DNA from 2 places in the Leptolyngbya boryana PCC 6306 genome. Region 2 is predicted to be linked to the other one. Evidence: riboswitches for the same ligand, from Rfam matches in the RefSeq annotation. Region 2 holds a riboswitch; the other holds the start of a gene.
What was found. Region 2 has a riboswitch for cyclic di-AMP ahead of ntrB (nitrate ABC transporter permease). Riboswitches for the same ligand answer to the same signal wherever they lie in the genome.
Positions count from the first base shown of each region.

Region 1: linked by a shared signal. The riboswitch ahead of LEPBO_RS0126310 (universal stress protein) and the one ahead of ntrB (nitrate ABC transporter permease) in region 2 are both predicted to bind cyclic di-AMP.

Region 1 is NZ_KB731324.1:5,249,833-5,257,419, reverse strand. It holds gene aroA (3-phosphoshikimate 1-carboxyvinyltransferase) at 1-661, opposite strand, end outside; gene LEPBO_RS0126315 (cation:proton antiporter) at 717-2,312, opposite strand; gene LEPBO_RS0126310 (universal stress protein) at 2,427-3,050, opposite strand; cyclic di-AMP (ydaO/yuaA leader) riboswitch at 3,167-3,291, opposite strand; gene LEPBO_RS40375 (hypothetical protein) at 3,635-3,949, opposite strand; gene LEPBO_RS0126295 (DMT family transporter) at 4,176-5,075, opposite strand; gene LEPBO_RS0126290 (phytoene desaturase family protein) at 5,072-6,565, opposite strand; gene LEPBO_RS0126285 (DUF1825 family protein) at 6,655-6,972, shown strand; gene LEPBO_RS0126280 (transglycosylase domain-containing protein) at 7,009-7,587, opposite strand, start outside.
Region 2 is NZ_KB731324.1:2,730,833-2,738,419, reverse strand. It holds gene LEPBO_RS0113750 (hemerythrin domain-containing protein) at 1-906, shown strand, start outside; gene LEPBO_RS0113745 (hypothetical protein) at 1,014-1,901, shown strand; cyclic di-AMP (ydaO/yuaA leader) riboswitch at 1,995-2,154, shown strand; gene ntrB (nitrate ABC transporter permease) at 2,172-3,020, shown strand; gene LEPBO_RS0113735 (ABC transporter substrate-binding protein) at 3,226-4,617, shown strand; gene LEPBO_RS0113730 (ABC transporter ATP-binding protein) at 4,661-5,500, shown strand; gene LEPBO_RS0113725 (hypothetical protein) at 5,652-6,632, opposite strand; gene LEPBO_RS0113720 (TVP38/TMEM64 family protein) at 6,651-7,301, opposite strand; gene LEPBO_RS0113715 (D-alanyl-D-alanine carboxypeptidase) at 7,376-7,587, opposite strand, start outside.

The DNA of each region.
Region 1 (7,587 bases), 2.5 Mb from region 2:
CACTATGATCGCGCGACAAGGCTGGCTCGGTGACGGTTGTTTTTCCTTGCGTCATTAATCCAGCAAGTAAAACGCAGGATTTCACTTGAGCAGACGCGATCGGCGAATGGTAATGAATCGGTTTCAAAACCTGCCCCTGAATGGCTAAAGGCGCGAGCGAATTTTGCTTGCGTCCCCAAATCTGTGCGCCCATTTGCTGAAGGGGTTTCACGACACGAGACATCGGACGCGATCGCAATGATCCATCTCCGGTTACGGTAAAAAATCGATCCGGATGCGATGCCAAAATTCCGAGCATTAATCGTAAGGTTGTGCCAGAATTTCCCGCATCTAAAACATCCACAGGCTCGACTAAATTGCCCAGTCCAATTCCCTTGACTCGCACCTCTTCCGTGTTCAACTCCGAGATTTCGGCTCCCATCGCCCGAAAACAACTAGCTGTGCTTCTTGGATCTTCTCCTAAAAGCAATCCGTGAATAACGGTTTCGCCTTGAGCCAAAGCGCCCAACATTAACGCCCGATGCGAAATCGATTTATCTCCTGGAACCCGAATTCGACCTTGCAACGCCAGTCCCGCACTCGGGCGCTGAATCACAAGATCGTGGTGAGCATCGGTGACATGAAGCGCGATCGCTTCACTGTACGGGTTCGCAGAAGTCATAACACAATAAAATTACAGACAGCATTCGCTATCATCCGTTAATGCAGCTTTAGCGTCAATCATCCTCAACCTTCAACAACTGCTCATCGATCGCTTTCAATCTGCCTTTCACAACTTCCTCAGACAAAATTCGCTTACGCAACGCATCATTCAAGGCATTTTTTTCCGCTAATAACAACCGTCGCTTCACTGCATCAAACCGAGATGCCTGAAAGGTAAGGACAGTAGATTTCTCCGAGCGACGATTGTAAAAATCTCGCAGCGATCGCTCGGCCGCTGCCACTTTAATTTGATAGCTCGATCGCAATTCCTCATATACTGACTTCGGCAAAACCCCACTTTTGAGCAAGGTGTCGAGTTCATCCTGCGCTGCTTTTGCCGTCATTAACTGCGATTGCAATCCTTCGACCCACTCTTGCACCTCGGAACGATGAGCCAACTTCAATCGTTGAACAATAAACGGCAATCCCACCCCTTGCACAACCAGCGATAACAACACCGACCCAAACACGATCGCAATCAGCGATTCTCGCCCCGGAATACTCGATGGCAAACTTAACACCAAAGCCATCGACAACGAGCCTTTAATATTGCCCAAAAACAGCACGTGTTGCCACTTGAGCGGAATGGGTCGATCAAACACTCCTACCAATGCGAGTAGGGGATACACTGCCAACATCCGCCCAATCTGATATGCCAACACAGCCAGCAAGACCGCAGGCAAAATTCGCCCCAACGTATCTAATCGCAGCTCTAATCCAATCAGCAGAAAAATAAACGTATTGACTCCGAATCCCGCATACTCCCAAAAGCTCAGTACCGTGATCCGACTCGATGCCGAAACCTTGCGCGATCGCTCCAAGTTTCCCAACATCAAACCCGCAATCACGACTGCTACCACACCCGAAACATGCAGAAATTGACCTAATTGAAATGCACTCAGCGCGATCGCCACAGTCAACAAAATACTGCTGAGTGGATCATCTTCGGATTGCAAATACAATTCCACTCCCAAATACCCCAGAACCAAGCCAACCGCGAGTCCGCCAACAATCACGACCACCAACTCGCGAATCCCATCAGTCAGCGCAAGGCTACCAGTCGAATTAAATTTCAAAACCAAACTGAACAGCACCAGCGCAATGCCGTCGTTAAATAGGCTTTCTCCTTCGACGATCGTGATCAGTTTGGAGGGAACTTCCACCTCTTTAAACACGGCAATCACCGACACTGTGTCCGTAATCGCCAAAATCACTCCAACCAACAGCGCTGGAATCCACTCCAATGCCAAGCCAAATTTTAGTCCGATCGCCGTAATTCCAACTGCGATCAGCACACCCGGACCTGCGAGCAGCAAAATCGGCTTCAGCGTACTTCTTAACCGACTAATATCAGTATTAATCGCTGCCTCAAACAGCAAAATGGGCAGAAACAAATTAATAATCAGCGCTGAATCTAATCCAACTTTTCGAGGCAGAAATTCCGCGATCGCGACTCCTGCCAGCACCAATCCCGTCACATAAGGCACTCTTAACCGTCGCGACAGCAATGCCACAATCGTCGCCACCAACAGCAAAATAATCAGTACCGTCACTAACTGCGCGAACTGACCCTGATCACCCACCGCGATCGCTAATATTTTTCCTGTCATAAGTTCTGAGCTGCTACCCCAACGCCACTAAAAACCATACCTTTCGTTGGGGAACTAAGCTTACTTTTTGAACCAGGCGATCGTCTAAATCTCCGCGATCGCCGATGGTTCACCCTAATCTTCCAACACAGACGGAATTCCCAACACTGGACAGGGGAACTGCACCCCCAATTGCCTCACCAGCGGATGGTCGCCTGTATCACATCCCAAAATCAACAGCGAAGCCTTCTCAGCCTCGACAACTTCCTTCAACTCTTTTGCAACACGCCCAAACCGCAAATGCGTCTTCAGGGAACCGCGCCATTCTTCCGCCATACAGCGCGCATTCCATAAGATGCGATCGGCTTGCTCAAACAGTTCCGCCATCCCAAACTGCGGACTTGCCATCGTTTCTAATTCCGCGATCGCAGTTCGGCTGGTCTGCCACTCATTTCCCGCTTCTTTTTTCGAGCGTTTCGAGGTGCTATTAAAAACCGGAATCCGGTTCATCACGCCATCATCAATCACATACACGACTTGAACCGTCACCTGTTTACCCGTTGCCAAGCGTGTTTGGTGAGCAATCCATAATGTCAGATCCAGCGCCGTCTGACTACTCGGCGAATGAGAATAACCAACGACCAGATTGATTTCTGGCTCCTCGGCATGACTTGTACCTGCCATCAGCAGCATTTTCTGAACCAAATCAGTCCGTCCAAGCGTGCCTTGGAGCCGTACGAGCATCGAATGAATATTCACGAGTTTGAAACCTCTCCTAACTACACAGGGCTGAGAGGTGGGTGAGGGATTTTTGACGATCGCAGATAGACGATCGAAATTCAGGACACCATAATCGCAGAGAACTGCGTTCTGGAGAATCCTCCCAATGCTGACGGAGTTAGCTGACGGGCTAAGACTGGAAGGTGTCTTTCTCAAACGGGTGTTTGAGATTCGCCCCAAAAATTGGTTCCTCCGTTTTGAATTCAAGCACCCTAAAAAGGGCTTAGATTCAAATTAAGCGACCCACAGATTGACTTCCCTAAAGTGTTGACAAAAGCACCCACAACAAAAAACCAGGTACTCTGGTTTGATCTTGCTGTTGGCTAATTTAATACGGACATGCGAGAAAGAACTGCTACTTATAAGACAAAACGAGGGACGTAAGCGAGTCAGCCTCGGTAGCAGAATCATTGCCATTATAACAACTGGTACTGGAGCGTACCATTTTCCTCACATATTGTATTGTTCTTGACAGCAAATTTCTTCCATTTCCACCTTTAGTATTTTCTAAATGCAGCCGCTTTGTCTTCTCTCACGAGATACAGATTGGTTGCAAATGTCACTCAGTTGTTCGAGAAATTAGAACAGGGAAAATCTTCGGGTGGCGTTAAGGATTGGATTTTCGGAGCCGTTAACATTTTTTGATAGAGTCTTGCGGCACGGCTAGAACGCTTAAATTTATCCAGAAGTTCTAAGTAAGCGAAGGGGAGAACGATGACCCAAAATAGACACGCGATCGCAATCACTAAGCCTGATATCCGTTGCTCTTTCTTGGTTAAATCATCTTGATCATGACGGAAAAATTCGAGCCAGCTAATGAAGAGAACTGGCATCACGGCTACGTAAAATAATCCCGAAACCACTAACAAAACTTGCATAAACAACTCTTTCCTCAAACATTGACGTTGCTAGGAATTGAAATCGTAGCGACCCCGTGTTAGTCCCGTAGCTTTCCTCCTCTAGAGATACTATGCAGTTCTGAATATCTGCGTTAGCAAAATCACTGAATGTTGTTCTATAGATTTATGAAAGACATTGTTACACGGCATCGTATCACGTTGTAAATGTTACCCAGCATCACCTGTTACCTACCAGTGATTAAAATCATTGACGCTGAAACAATAAACCCACTCCCAACAGCGCAATCAGGACACCCATGACAGATCGTATGCTAACGCGATCGCCCAAAATCCGAGTTAAGGGTATGACAAATAAGGGACTGGTACTACTCAAGGCTTGTGCGATTCCGGTTGCAGCGAATTTCAGAGACGTTTGCTGAAGTAAAATTCCTAAATAAGTACTCACGAATCCCGTTGTTGCAATCACGACAAACAATCGACGATTTTGTACGGGTTTAACCAGTTCAACCGATTGGCGTTGCAGCAAGATCCAGATGAGCAGTGCGATCGTACCGCCTAAAAGCCGAATTAATGTACTCCAGAGTGAGTCAATTTCAGAACTGACCAGTGCGGCTCTTGACATAACGGCACCTGTTGCCTGTCCGATCGCGGCTAGCAGTCCGAATAGACTGCCCCGAAGCGGACGGAAATTTTCGTGAACATCAGAAGCCCGTTCTAAGATCACCCAAACGACTCCGACAATCGTCAATCCAATCCCAAGCCAAGCCGTGGTTGAAATCTGCTCTTTGAGAAAAAGCAGGGCAAACACAGCAGACATAGGAGGTGCAAGAGTTTCAAATAAAAGGGTTCTTCTTGCGCCGATGCAATTGAGCGCGTTGAAATAGGCAGTGTCACCGAAGCCAATGCCGATCGTGCCGCTGAGAAAGAGCAGGAGAAAATGAGCAGGATCGATCGAGGGAATATTCCGCTGAGTGAGGAGTAAGGTCAGGATGAGCAAAACGATCGCAATCCAGCCCTTGGTGAAATTCAAAGCCAGCGGCTTGATTTGCCGTCCAACGCCCGTATAGACGATCGAGGCAGTTGCCCAGATCAAAGCAGCCATCAGCGCAGCAATTTCACCTCGAAATTGAAGAAAAAAAGTCAAAGTAAATCAACCAATTCAAGTGTTTGAGCCGGATCGACGAGTGTATTCGCGCAGAGAATTCCCGAAGCCGCAACAGCAGGCACACCAATTCCGGGCATGGTGCTATCTCCAACTCGGTAGAGATTCTCAATTGGCGTATAACAACTCGGAAATAATCCTTGTCCAGCAGGAATTCCGGCTCCGTATGTGCCTTGATATCGTCGCAAATATCGCGCATGAGTCAGCGGAGTTCCAATCAGTTCCAAGACGATGCGGGATTTCAAATCTGGAATGACTTTCTCAACGGCACGAAATAGCGACTGCGATCGCTGATGTTTTTTCTGCTCATACTCGGCATTTCGCGCCCAACCTTCAAAAGGTTCTAACGTGTAAGCATGAACAACGTGATGCCCATCTGGAGCAAGCGTCGCATCCCAAACCGAGGGAATCGAAATCATGCAGGTATTTCCAGGAGTCGTGATGTCTCGATCGTCATGCACGACCACATGATGACCTGTCAAACCTTCTAAACCATCTGAACGAATTCCAAGATGTAAGTGCATAAAACTCTCGATCGCTGGCGTTTTGAGTGCGTCTTGAGTATTCGGCAGGGGATCTAAAAGTTGCGAATAGGTATCCCAAATTGTGGCGTTAGAGATGACGATCGCTGATTTTAATTCTTCGCCATTTCGCAACCGCACGCCTCGAACTTTGCCGGATTCCACGAGAATTTTCTCGACATGCGTACCCAATCGCAGCGATCCGCCCCATTTTTTCAAGCCTCGCACCAGCGCATCGACGATCGCGCCACTTCCCCCAATCGGATAGTCAATTACAGAGTTCGTCCGCTCTCCAAACATAAAGGCAACTTCAGGCGCGATCGTGCCGTGAGCCTTTAATCCAGACAATAGGAAACATTCCAAATCGATGAGTCTTCGCACCCAAGGATCACGAACCGTTTGATCCATCAAATCGCCAACAGAAGCTTGAATCATCCCCAAATTCGGGAGCAATTTCAGCAACGAAGGAAGATAACGACTCAACAAAAGCGGGGCTAATTTCCAATCGCTGCGTAGAGCGAGCGTTGGAATTCCGCGTAAGCCTTCGTAGAGTTTGAGAAACCGTTTTTCAAGTTCGACAAGCTCGATCGCACCTTGAGGAGAAATGTTCGCGATCGCCGATCGATATTTTTCTAAATTTCCATACACCGGGAGAGTCGCATCTGGAAAATGATAATGACCAAACGGATCATAAGGAATCGCTGCGACGGGTTCTTCTAACACCGCTAAAACTTGGCGCAGCGGATTGACTGAATGGGCATCGCTCAACCCGCAGTAAAACGATGCCCCAGAATCAAAATGAAATCCTTGCCGCGAAAAGCTGTGAATTGCGCCGCCTGGAATAGTATGGCTTTCACAGACCACCACCGACTTTCCATATCGAGCCAATAATGCCCCTGCGACCAGTCCACCAATTCCACTCCCGATTACGACAATCTCTGTATCGTGCATATGAATGTTCCAAGTAGTGTTTCCACTACTTAACGAGTGTCAGCCCTTGTGAATAAAATGAACTCAAGTATTCTCGTGATTTTAAGACAATGTCATTTTTTGATTCCGAGATCGTTCAAGAAGAAGCTAAGAATCTTTTTCAGGATTATCAATCTCTAATCCAACTAGGCAGCAGCTATGGCAAGTTCGATCGTGAAGGCAAAATCATGTACATCGAACAGATGGAAGCCATTATGGATCGCTACAAAGTTTTTATGAAACGCTTTGAGCTATCCGAAGATTTCTCTGCTCAGATGACAGTTGAGCAACTGAAAACTCAGTTAGGTCAGTTTGGCATGACTCCACAGCAAATGTTCGATCAAATGCAGCAAACCTTGAATCGGATGAAATCCCAAATTGACAAATAAAGCGGGTCGGGCAAACTGCCCAACCCCAAGAATTTGTTACGGTTTTTCAAAGTCCGACATGGGGCGGAACTTCTCAACAGGTACATCCTGCAACGCTTGAGACATAAAATCTCGCCAAATTGGAGCGACAAACGTTCCTCCCGTTGCACCCTGTCCTAGCTGCGAGTAGTTATCGTTTCCGACCCAAACTGCTGTTGCAAGCTGAGGCACATATCCCACAAACCAAATATCGCGCTCTGAAGAAGTTGTTCCCGTCTTTCCGGCAGCAGGACGACCAATTTGGGCTGCAGTTGCTGTTCCGCGCGTGATTACACCTTGTAGAGTGTCATTCAGAGCAGCAGATGCCCAGGAATCAAGCACTAGTCTTGGTTTCGGCGTGTTGTCTAAAATCACATTGCCACTGCTATCTGCAACTTGGGCGATCAAGGTCGTATCTGAATACCAGCCATTGTTTGCGAAGGTTGCATACGCACTCGCCATTTCTAGCGGCGTCAGGTCAACGGCTCCTAATGGCAAAGAGATCACAGGATCGATGGGGCTTTTGATACCAATACTTCGGCAGATCTCAACGACTTTATTTAAGCCGATTTCTTGACCCAGCTTGACCGCAGGGAC
Region 2 (7,587 bases):
GCCAAGCGCTTTCAAGAGATGCTGAAAGATGACCAGAAGAATCTGGGAATCTTGGACACTGTGATTGTTCAATATGGTGTGCCATCTGAACCGAAGCAGACGATTAGCGAATTCGTCAGCAAGATGGATCAGATGATGTCTGGTTCCGAATTGACCATGTATGAAAAGGTGTTTCAACATGAATTGATGAAGCATCAGCAAGTGATGACCGGAATCACGATTCACAAAGCTGCTCAGCGCGTGGGTGCAGATATCGAAGCGGCGATTACTCCACTAAATACTGTCAACTTTGAAAACCGTGCTCACCAAGAGCAACTCAAAGGCGTTCTCGAAACGTTGGGCGTGCGCGAATTGACCGGAATGGATGCAGACCAAGGACTGTGGAGCCGGGTTCAAGATGCGGTTGCGGCACTGTCTGGTGTAGCAGGTAGTGTTGTCACGCAAGCGAGTGGCAAGTCTGATATGAACATTCAAGATGTGATTCGGATGGATCACCAAAAAGTGAATGTTCTGTTTGCTGAAATCAAAGGAACGCAAGATCAAATGAAGCGCAAAGAGTTCTTCACTCAGTTGGCGAGTGACTTACGCGCTCATGCGATCGCTGAAAACGAAATTGCTTATCCCGCAGTTCGAGGTAAGTATGCTGAAAGCGACTTGCAAGAACTTTACGATGAGCAAAATTCCTGGTTCCCCGCACTTGAAGCGATGGAAAAAATGGACATGATGTCGGATCAGTTCATGTCTGCATTGAACAAGTTGATGGATGAGATCATGGATCACGTTCGTCAAGAAGAAAGCACGTTCTTTGCAGCATTGCGCGATAACTTCAGCAGTTCTGAACTAGAAAATCTGGCAACTCAGTTCAAGGCGAGAAAGAGCGAAGTACAAAAAGCTGCTGCTAAATAATCGCTGCACGAGCTAGGGTTTGATTTCAGGGGTTATAGACCGGGGGATAGATTCTCCCGGTTTTTTTGATTCAATAATAGAATTGCGACGGATAAAGACTTGATTCTATGGATATTGATTATGAGTCTGAAAGGAATCGATCCGAGTTTCTTAAAATCCACGAAGCTGCGATCGTAGAACTCTGCAACGAACTCGAAATTGTGCCCGACCCTGACACCATTAAGAAGATCTGGGTACCTTTAGCCTTTCAGATTGCACATTGGCGCAACGCTCAATCTCGTGTTCTCATTCAGGCTTTTCTAGGTGGGCAAGGCACTGGAAAAACCACCTTAACTAAAGTCCTTGCGCTGCTTCTCAACAAGCTCGGCTACTCGACTGTGAGTTGGTCACTTGATGATTTGTATTCGCCGTATGTCGATCGAGTTCGGTTGCGAACTCGTGATCCGCGAATGATTCGTCGAGGACCACCTGGAACGCATGATGTGCAATTAGGCATTGAGGTTTTACAGCAGTTTCAGCGGGGAGAGTTTCCGATCTCACTGCCCAGATTTGATAAATCGGCTCATGGAGGCGAAGGCGATCGCAGTGAGCCAGAACTCATTACACAGGCAGATATTATTCTCTTTGAGGGATGGTTTGTGGGCGTACGCCCGATTGTTTCTGAGTTCGAGATCGTTGCAGATCAGCAATTCGCACAAGCCATGAATCAGCAATTACAGAGCTATGTACCGTTGTGGGAATTACTCGATCGCTTCGTGATTCTCTATGTTCCAGAGTATCAACTGAGCAAACAATGGCGGAAAGAAGCTGAGCATAAAATGATTGCTCAAGGTAAAGCTGGAATGAGTGATGCTGAAATCGATGAATTTGTCGAGTACTTTTGGCAAGCCTTACACCCTGAATTATTCATTCCGCCCCTACTAAAGCAGGCAGATTTAGTTCTAGAGATCGGAGAGGGGCACAGTGTTCGATCGATAAACTATCCAATCGATTGAGAATTTTTATGCATTCTGTTGTGAGAGGATCATGAAATACTTCTAAAGAAAGATTGTTCATTTTGATACTTCGATGGTAAAGTATCTCCTATTCGAGTCGGTCAGCTTAATTCAGAGAGTAATCTCTGAAGCGGAGGAACCAGTTTATTCGGGGCTTACTGTTGTGAGCTTAGTTATTTCTAAGTAACCCAATGGGGGGCATCTCGCAGCCCTCGCCCGTCAGCTAACTTCGTCAGCATTCGAGAGTTTGGCTCTGGAGAATCTAAACTTATGATCCTGCAAATCAATTTGGCAGCAATGTTTGCTGTTGTTTCTCAAGCGATGGGGCGGCGGGTTCGTCCAGTTATTAGTCGCGATCGTGTCTTTTTACCGTTCCTAGGTTTTCTAGGTGTGATTGTGCTGTGGTGGGCGATCGCACTTGCCAAACCTGAATTGATTCCAACGCCTCCTGAAGCATTGGTTGCGAATTTGGATTACATTCTGCATCCGTTTTATCGTCGAGGTCCCGGAGACTTGGGATTAGGATGGCTCTTACTTGCGAGTTTGCGACGAGTATTGATTGGATTTACCTTGGGGGCATTGGTTGCGATTCCAGTCGGCTTTTTGATTGGCATGTCTGAAAAAGCAATGATGGCGCTTAATCCAGTCATTCAGATTTTTAAGCCTGTTTCACCGCTGGCTTGGTTACCGATCGCGCTTTCTATTTTCAATCTGGCTGATCCTTCAGCAATTTTCGTGATCTTCATTACTTCACTTTGGGCAACGATTATCAACACTGCGTTGGGCGTATCGAGTGTCCCAAAAGATTATATTGATGTGTCGCGAGTGTTAGAAATGCCGCAGTGGCGGCGGATTCTGAAGATTGTGCTCCCTGCTAGCTTGCCGTACATTTTTACAGGTTTGAGAATTAGCCTGGGAATTGCTTGGCTGGTGATTGTGGCAGTCGAAATGCTAACTGGCGGAGTGGGAATCGGATTCTTTGTGTGGGATGAATGGAGTCGATTGAATCTTAGCTCTGTGTTTTTAGCCGTGTTTGTCATTGGCTTAACAGGATTGCTATTAGATTTTGGATTAGCCCAGCTTGAAGCTCTAGTAACACATCGTCGGCGATCGGTTTAGCTTCGAGAAACTCTCTAGAGAATTGCGTGCTATCAGGAACGATTGATAGCAATTTGTAGGCTTAGCAGATCTTGAAAATTTAGAGGTTTCAAAACTTAAAGTCCCTGATTCTAGGAGCTTTAGACGCTAAAGCCGAAGTTACTGTAGCACCATTAAACCGAACCCGACATTCAACTGAACATCCTCCGAATGCAGAGAGTAGAGCATGAGAAATTGGACAAGACGAGCATTTTTAATCGGCGCGGGAACCTCGACTGTGGCAGCTTCACTGCCTTCATGTGCGATCAATGCCAGTCGTGCACCCCAAGGACTCTCTGAGGCTGCAATGTCAGTTACTCCTGTGATTCAATCGAGCGAGTTAGAAAAACCGAATTTGACGCTCGGCTATGTTCCAGTCAATGACTGTGCACCATTTGCGATCGCTTGGGAAAAAGGTTTTTTTCGCAAATATGGCTTGAATGTACAATTGAGCCGTGAAGCCAGTTGGGCGACCTCACGAGATGGCTTAATCTTCGGTCGCTTAGATGCGGCTCCCGTCGTTGCCGGAGCAGTTACAAATGCGCGAGTTGGAGCAGAAGGCGCGCGCCATGCTCCGATGTGTGCTGGCATGACCATTCATCATCACGGAAATGCGATGACGATGAATCGCGCAATGTGGGAGTCAGGATTGCGTCCTTGGTCAGCATACAACGGCAACTTAGACACATTTGGGCAAGACTTTCGACAGTACTTTGATAACTTACCTTCAGAGCAACGAGTCTGGGCAGTCGTCCTCAGTTCTTCAATCTACGAGTACTTTGTGCGCTACGTTGCTGCAGCAGCAGGAGTCAATCCACTCAAAGAGTTTCGAGTGATTATTGTGCCCCCGCCCCAGATGGTGACGAATGTGCGGATTGGCGCAATGCAAGGTTACATGGTCGCTGAACCCTGGAATACACGGGCAATTTCAGGGAATGAAGGCATCGGGTTTACTTTTGCTCAAGGACGAGAGATTTGGAATGGACATCCCGATCGCTTACTTGCGGTCATGCAATCTTTTATTGATGAGAATCCCAAAACTTATCGGGCATTACTCAAAGCGATGATCGAAGCCTGTCGCTACTGTGATCAAAATCGAGAAGAAGTCGCTCAGATTATTTCAGCGCGATCGTATACCGGAGCAAATGTGAAATTTACTCGACCAGCGATCGTCGGAGACTACAACTACGGCGGATTTGATGGCAAAAATCGAACCGTGAAATCAGATTCGACAACCATGTTCTTCGACATGCCGAAAGATGTGCCTCACGTCAAAGATGAGCATTCTACATTTATGTGGCAATCGCGCAGTTTATGGCTGATGACCCAAGCAGCGAGATGGGGACAAATCAAAGAAATTCCGAAAGATGCGGATCAAATTGCAGCAAAATCTTGGCGCACCGATATTTATCGCGAAGTCGCAGCAGAGTTGGGAATTGCTTGTCCAACTGAGGATTACAAAGTTGAGCCATCAGCAGCATTTATCGACAAGAAAGCGTTTGACCCAAGCGATCCAGTCGGGTATCTCAACAGTTTCGAGATTCGGGCGAGTCAAGCTACAAAAGTCTATTTTTCCTAGGTTTATTTTTCGTAGTTAACGAGTATTTTAGAAGGAGTTCTTCATGACAAAATTCAACATGCTCAATGCGCCAAAGCCTGAGTTTGGGATGTCATATGCACCAGCATTTCTTGAAATTCAGCAGCTTTCTAAATCGTATAAAAACGGCGATCGCGAAACTGTGATTCTCAAAGATGTCAATTTAACGATCGGGGAGCGCGAATATATCTCGATTATTGGGCATTCGGGCTGTGGGAAGTCTACGTTGCTAAAAATTGTGGCGGGACTAGAGCGATCGACTTCAGGTTCCGTTTTACTCGAAGGGCGAGAAATTCGCAAACCCGGAGCAGAAAGAATGATGGTGTTTCAGAACTATTCATTGCTGCCTTGGCTCACGGTGCGCCAGAACATTCGCTTAGCTGTCGATGAAGTGTCGAGAGGCTTGTCTGCGGCTGAGAAAAAACAGGTTGTCAATGAACACATTGCCATGGTGAATCTCAATGCTGCGGCTGATAAGTATCCGGATGAGATTTCAGGCGGCATGAAGCAGCGAGTTGGAATTGCGAGAGCATTAGCAATCCGCCCAAAAATGCTGCTGATGGATGAGCCGTTTGGAGCCTTGGATGCGTTGACCAAGAGTAAATTACAGCGACAGGTACTAGAAATTTGGGAGCAGCATCGGCAAGCCGTGATGATGATTACGCATGATGTCGATGAGGCGATTTATATGAGCGATCGCATTGTGCTGATGACGAATGGGCCTGAAGCTACGATCGGAGAGATTCTAGAAGTCCCGTTTGAGCATCCCCGCGATCGAGCGAAGATTCGCAATTCTCCTGCTTACTATGAACTGCGGAATCATGCGTTGAATTTCTTGGACTCGCATTTTGAGTCGGATGAGTAATCGTCGATCGCATTCATGTTGCGGGGTGGGGAGTGGGGAGTAGCAACTATCATTTCAGATCTTCACCCTATTCTCCTGACCTGAATCTTTAAAGTTTCGAGCAGCTACAGAACTCCAAGTTTTAATCAAGCCTGGAGTTCTTTTCTTATCGTTAATCTAGACCAATGCCTAAATCATCGTCATCACCATCAAGAAATTGGTAATCATCAGATGGGTAGTCTAAGTTGTCAAAACGACTATTGCTTCTAATTGCATCAATAAGACATTCTACAGTTGTGCGGATTTGCAGAGCTTCACTGTCTAATTGTTTGTACAAATCCACAAAAAACTCATACTTACAACCATCAGAAGCAACTAGCCAGGGTTCCCAGATTTCCCCCTCTCGTAGGTTCATTTTCCAACTTATATGGGTTTCATGACAGATAACTTCTCCAATGTACGCAAGAAGAGATGGAAAAACTTCAGAGTTTAAGCAATTCCGCTTACCATGCCGTTTGATTGCCCATTCAACGTGCTTAAGACTTGCTTCGCTCTTATCGAGATATTGCTCTGGAATTGCTAGCTGAGTGCCGAGTTTAGTACAAAGTTTAGGAATAGCTTCAATGAATTTGTTTTGCTGTGGCAGTAGACCTGCAAGCATATGTTTAGACCGGAATTCGTACTGTGCTTGGTAGCATTCTAAAGAGGAATACAGCAGTGCTCCCTTCAGTTTGGAGAACGGTTGCTTAAGAATTTGTGCACTAGGAAATGTAAGAATTTGCCCATCATCATGTTCATAAATTTCAGAGAATTTTATTCTAGCCTGCTCTTCTAAATCTTGATTCTGGCTCCATCCTGAGTTGCGTTCTAGAAGTTTACGAGCCTTCTTAAGGGGCAGAAAGGCTGGCTTTTTTTCATCACCTTGCCACTCACTTTCTAAATCGATTAGAGAAGTAGTAAAAATGTCAATTGAAGGGTAGATTCGACTACGGCATACTCCATTTGTAATTGCTAAAATTCGTTTATCTTGCAATTGATAAACTTCGCCACCATAACGCTCACTGAGTTCCACATTCTGGTTATAGTTAGAGTCTGATAGTAGTGCTTCAACTTGTTGATTCGTCAAAGATTGAGATATTCGATTTTTCACCATGTTCATCATTCAACGTCTTTATTCTGCCGATGAACTGTCTGCTTGCCGATTCAAAAGTGCAGTGACGACCGCGAGTGCAAAGCAACTGATAACTGCGATGCCGATTACTGCTTGACCGCCATCAAATAATCCTGCACCCAAAGCAACTGTTGGAGGCTTGGCAACAATCAAGCTCAGCCCCAAAGATGCTAGGAATTTTTTCCATCGCATCTGAGTTAAGCCAATCCCATACGCGACAAAATCAAAACCACCGCCCATCATAAAGCCCGTGGCTAAGAAGAAATTCTTCTCTAGATGCTTTTGGCTAAACCGATCGACGCGCTCCATAAATTTTGCGCCCACCAGCTTTTGGACAAGAGATCGACCATAGCGACGTGCTAGGTAAAAATTCATTACACAAGCAAGGAGATCGGCGACAAAGATCGTCGCTAACCCCACTCCAAATCCAAACAGACCGCCAGCGAGCAGCGCATACAACGTCCCTGGAAGAATCGGAATCACGATACTGACAAATCGCAGTCCGAGTAAAACAATCGGACTCCATACGCCAAAGCGTTGAACTTCTGTTCGGAGTTGATCGACACCAATTTGATTGATTCCCCAAATCATTCCAGCAATGAGGAGAACAATCAAGGAGAATTTCAAGATTTTAGCGATCGTATGCGGCATAGTTTAAGAGAAGTTTGTGCGAGCACCTGATCAATAGGATCTCACACAATACACCTCAGCACGGAATTCGCAGGCTAATCACAGCGATCGACTTGAGCCGTTTTCAGCACGATTTGGTCGATTGCTTGGACGAGGACTTGTCCTGACTGCCCAGGTTGATTGACCACAATACTCAGCGCGATCGTGCCATAGTTCGGGTTGTCTAAATATCCAGACAATGCCCTGACTCCCCGCAAGGTTCCAGTCTTGCCATGAAATTGACCTTGAACAGGAGTATTGCGAAAGC